2 regions of the Bradyrhizobium sp. 2TAF36 genome follow, and region 2 is predicted to be linked to the other one. Evidence: riboswitches for the same ligand, from Rfam matches in the RefSeq annotation. Region 2 holds a riboswitch; the other holds the start of a gene.
The links. Region 2 has a riboswitch for glycine ahead of AB4Z51_RS25465 (D-amino acid dehydrogenase). Riboswitches for the same ligand answer to the same signal wherever they lie in the genome.
Positions count from the first base shown of each region.

Region 1: linked by a shared signal. The riboswitch ahead of gcvT (glycine cleavage system aminomethyltransferase GcvT) and the one ahead of AB4Z51_RS25465 (D-amino acid dehydrogenase) in region 2 are both predicted to bind glycine.

Region 1 is NZ_JBFRFR010000029.1:74,894-77,286, reverse strand. Features, by position in the region: gene alaS (alanine--tRNA ligase) at 1-477, opposite strand, end outside; glycine riboswitch at 711-799, shown strand; gene gcvT (glycine cleavage system aminomethyltransferase GcvT) at 962-2,110, shown strand; gene gcvH (glycine cleavage system protein GcvH) at 2,122-2,393, shown strand, end outside.
Region 2 is NZ_JBFRFR010000045.1:92,411-94,803, reverse strand. Features, by position in the region: gene AB4Z51_RS25465 (D-amino acid dehydrogenase) at 1-868, opposite strand, end outside; glycine riboswitch at 936-1,050, opposite strand; glycine riboswitch at 1,054-1,157, opposite strand; gene AB4Z51_RS25460 (M20/M25/M40 family metallo-hydrolase) at 1,252-2,382, opposite strand.

The DNA.
Region 1 (2,393 bases), on a different contig from region 2:
ATTGTCCGAGGTCGGGATGCGGATGATGCGGTCGTCGGAGAAGCCCGCGATCTTCTTCCACAGCCCGGCCGCCTCGTCGTCGGTATGGTAGACGGTGACGAGCAGCTTGTCCTTCTTCAGCCCGAACTCCCGCGTGATCAGGGTCCAGGCCAGCTCGATCGCGCGCTCCTTGAAATAGTCGCCGAACGAGAAATTGCCGAGCATCTCGAAGAAGGTGAGATGGCGCGCGGTGTAGCCGACATTGTCGAGGTCGTTGTGCTTGCCGCCGGCGCGCACGCATTTCTGCGAGGTGGTGGCGCGCTGATAGGGCCGCTTCTCGACGCCGGTGAAGACGTTCTTGAACTGCACCATGCCGGCATTGGTGAACATCAACGTCGGGTCGTTGCGCGGCACCAATGGCGAGGACGACACGATCTCGTGGCCGTTCTCGGCAAAGAAGTTCAGAAAGGTCGACCTGATCTCGTTGACGCCGCTCATGTTCATCCAATCGGGTGTGCTTGGACCCGCGATACGCCATCCAAACCGGGCATTTGGGCTGATATCTGCGGGTCAAAGCGCTTTTAGACAAGGCCAGCTGCGCTGTCCAGAAACTGTGCAAGGAGATCAGTGAGTTGCCGCAGGCGCGCAATCCCGTTTGCAATCCCGTTGAAAGCCGCCAGGTGCGCGTTGACAGGCTTGGCCGGCCTGTGGTCTGTACCCATCTGTATCGTACGGCCACGTCGGGAGAGACCGGCTTTGGTGCCGGCGCCGAAGGAGCAACCGCCCCGGAAACTCTCAGGCAAAAGGACCGCGTGGCTTTGACGACATCTGGAAAGAGGCGCCGACGGGCAAATACCTTTTCATAAGGGTTGGCCCGGACTGCGTCCGCCGACGGGATAATACTCTCAGGCACAGCGACAGATGGGGCTTCGACTGGTTGCTACCGGGGAATCGTCCCCGGGGAACCGCCGAGGGCCCCGTGATGCTTGCGCGCGACGACCAAGATTCCCTCAAACGTACGCCCCTTCACGGGCTTCATGTCTCCCTCGGCGGCAAGATGGTGCCGTTCGCGGGCTATGACATGCCCGTGCAGTACCCCGCGGGCGTCCTGAAAGAGCACCTCCATACCCGTTCCTCCGCCGGCCTGTTCGACGTCTCCCACATGGGCCAGCTCGCGCTCCGGCCGAAGTCGGGCAAGGTCGAGGACGCCGCCCRCGCGCTGGAACAGCTGGTGCCGCAGGATATCGTGGCGATTGCCCCGGGACGGCAGCGCTATGCCCAGTTCACCAATCCGGACGGCGGGATTCTCGACGATCTGATGGTCGCCAATTTCGGCGATCACCTGTTCCTGGTCGTCAACGCCGCCTGCAAGGAAGCGGACGAGGCGCATCTGCGCGCGCATCTCTCGGATGACTGCACCATCGATTCGCTTCAAGACCGCGCGCTGATCGCGCTGCAGGGCCCGAAGGCAGAAGCCGCGCTGGCGAAATTGTGTGCAGAGGCGCCCTCCATGAAATTCATGGACGCCGGCCCGCACAAGGTCGCCGGTCTCGATTGCTTCGTCTCGCGCTCCGGCTACACCGGCGAGGACGGGTTCGAGATTTCGGTCCCCGCGGCCGATGCCGAGCGCCTCGCCAAAACGCTGCTGGACAATCCCGACGTGATGCCGATCGGCTTAGGGGCCCGCGACAGCCTGCGGCTGGAAGGCGGGCTCTGCCTCTACGGCCACGACATCGACACCGCGACCACGCCGGTCGAGGCCGCACTGGAATGGTCGGTGCAGAAGACCCGCCGCAGCGGCGGCGTCCGCGCCGGCGGTTTTCCCGGCACTGATGCGATCCTCGCCCATTTCGATCACGGCGCGAGCCGCCGCCGCGTCGGCCTGCGCACGGAAGGCCGCGCGCCGGTGCGCGAGGGCGCGCTGCTGTTTGCGGATGACGCGGGCGGCGAGCCGATCGGAAAGGTCACCTCGGGCGGTTTCGGCCCGAGCCTGAATGCGCCGGTCGCGATGGGCTACGTGCCCACGGCATCGAGCGCGCTCGATACAAAACTCTTCGCCGAGGTGCGCGGCCAGCGGCTGCCGCTCACGGTCGCCGCCATGCCTTTCGTGAAAAACACCTACAAACGCTGAGGACTGAGAAAATGACCACGACGCTGTACACCTCCGACCACGAATGGCTGGCCATCGACGGCGACGTCGCCACCGTCGGCATCACCGACTACGCGCAGTCCCAGCTCGGCGACGTCGTGTTCGTCGAGCTGCCCAAAGCCGGCCGTGCCCTGAAGAAGGCGGAAGCCGCCGCCGTCGTGGAATCGGTGAAGGCCGCCTCCGACGTCTACGCGCCTGTTACGGGCGAAGTGCTCGAGACCAACGACGCGCTCGCCGCCGAGCCGGCGCTGGTGAACTCGGACGC
Region 2 (2,393 bases):
TGTCGAGCTGCACGGTGATCGAGTAGCCCTTTACCGGATAGACGTTGACCCGCTCGTCGAGGAGGGCGGCGAAGTGACGGCTGGCCACACCGGCGCAGATCACGACGCCATCCGCCTTCAGCATGCCGCGCGCGGATGCGACCGTGTCACTGGCCGAAAGATCAGCCCAGCCGATGACGAAGCCGCCACCTGCCTGGGCAATGGAATCGATGTTGGCTTCGTGGATAAAGGTCGCGCCGCGCCGCTTGCAGGCTTCCGCAAGTCCGCGCGTGAACTTGTGGATATCGCCGGTCGCATCCGACGGCGTGTAGAAGCCGCCAAAATAGTCCTTGCGCAGCGTCGGCTCGATGGCGCGGATCTCCTCCGGCGTCACCGGGCGGCGATCGAGCCCGCCTTCCTTCAATAGCGCATTGACCTGCAGGCCGGATTCAAAACCCTTCTTGTCGTGATAGATGTGCAGGATGCCGCGGCGTTCGAGATCGAAGTCGATGCCTTCGCGCTCCGCGATCTCGAACAGATGCTTGCGGGCTTCGATCGCGAGCCGGGTGGTCTGGACCGTGTTGGCGCGGTAGTTGCCGATATTGGCGACGAACTCGCTCATCCACGAATATTTGTGCCAGTTCGGCCGCGGGTTCATCAGCAGCGGCGCATCGCGCCGGAACATCCAGCGCAGGCCTTTCAGGATCGTGGCGGTGCTGTTCCAGACTTCGGCATTGCTGGCGGAGAGCTGTCCGCCATTGGCGAAGGACGTCTCCATCGCGGCGTAGCGGTGCTTGTCGAGCACCGTCACCTTGTATCCGCGTTCGAGCAGGGCATAGGCGGTCGTTACGCCGGTGATGCCGGCGCCGATGATGGCGATATGGGTCATAGCAGGTTCGGGGCTCCCGTGAGTTAGAGTCGGCTAACCGCCGGCCAAAGGCCGTTGGCGGCGCCCCATCTGTCACGGTTACCTGAGAGCTTGATCCGTTGCGGACCTCGGCGAGGTCAGCTCCGGACTATCCCCTTCGGTGGACGTCACGACCACATTGGCCGTGCCRCCTCTCTCCAGATCGTCCTGACGATACGGTCCTTTTGCCTGAGAGTTTCCGGGGCGGTTGCTCCGTCGGCGCCGCAACGAAAGCCTGAACTCTCGTTGCGATCTCTCCCGCATCGTCGCGTGGACAATCGAGCAGTACGATGCGCCTCATTTTTAGACAAGGCTAAATTTAAACCGCGACTGCCAACGCATTGTGCAGTGCGAAGGCTGCGCCGTCAGTCGAGCGTCGCCAGCAAGCCCGCCATCAGGCGCCCGCGTTCAACCAAGCTCTCGACCTCGATGAATTCTTCCAGCGTGTGGCCGTTGCCGCCGCGCACGCCGAGGCCGTCGAGCGTCGGGATGCCCATCGCGCCGGTAAAGTTGCCGTCGGAGCCGCCGCCGGAGCTCGCATGCGGTAGCTCAGTGCCGAGCGATTTGGCGATGCCGCGCGCCTTTTCATACAGCGCCATGGTGCCGGCATCGGGCTCCCATACGGGGCGCGTGACGCCGCGCGTCACCTTGAACGTGACATCATTGGACGTGCCCGACAGCGCCAGCATCCGCTCGACGCCGCGGTCGAGATCGGCCTGGCGCTTGGCCATGGACAGCGCCTCGCCGGTGGCGGTCGTGGCAACGCAATTGACCCATTGTCCGCCGTGCACGACGCCGACAGAGAAGGTGCAGTCCTCCGTCGTCATCGCGTCGATGGCGAGGATCTGCCGCGCCATCTCGCGGATCGCCGAGCGTCCGGCCGACAATGTTGCGCCGGCATGGCTCGGTCGGCCCGTCGCTTCCAGATTGAAACGCGCGATGGCGTAACGTCCGGTGGTGACACCGTTGTCGGCGCGGCCCGGTTCGGGCACCAGCACATATTTGTTGCGCGCGGCTTCCGCTTCGATGATGTCCCGCGTCGAGGGCGTGCCGACTTCCTCGTCGGGCGTAAACAGCACGGTGATCGGCAGCGGCGTGGTGAAGGAAGCACGTGCCAGCTGGCGGATCGCTTCCAGCGAGAGATAGTTGCCGCCCTTCATGTCGTAGATGCCGGGGCCGTAGCACTTGTTGCCCTCGCGCCGCCATTTCAGCTTCTCGATGGTGCCGACCGGGTGGACGGTATCCATGTGGCCGGCGATCAGGATGCCCGGCTCGCCCTGTTTCGGATGCGGGAAGCGCGCGCGCATCACGCCGCCAAAGCCCTGTCGGCCGCTGATGCGTTCGATCGTCGCACCCATGATCGCCATATCCCGCGCTGCGATATCGAGCATGCGGTTGACGGCGCCCGCGTCCCAGGTCGGGCTCTCGCATTCCACCCAGGTGCGCAGGCCCTCAAGCATCGCCTCGGAATCGAAGGGAAGATTGGCTGGATTCATCTTAATGTCTC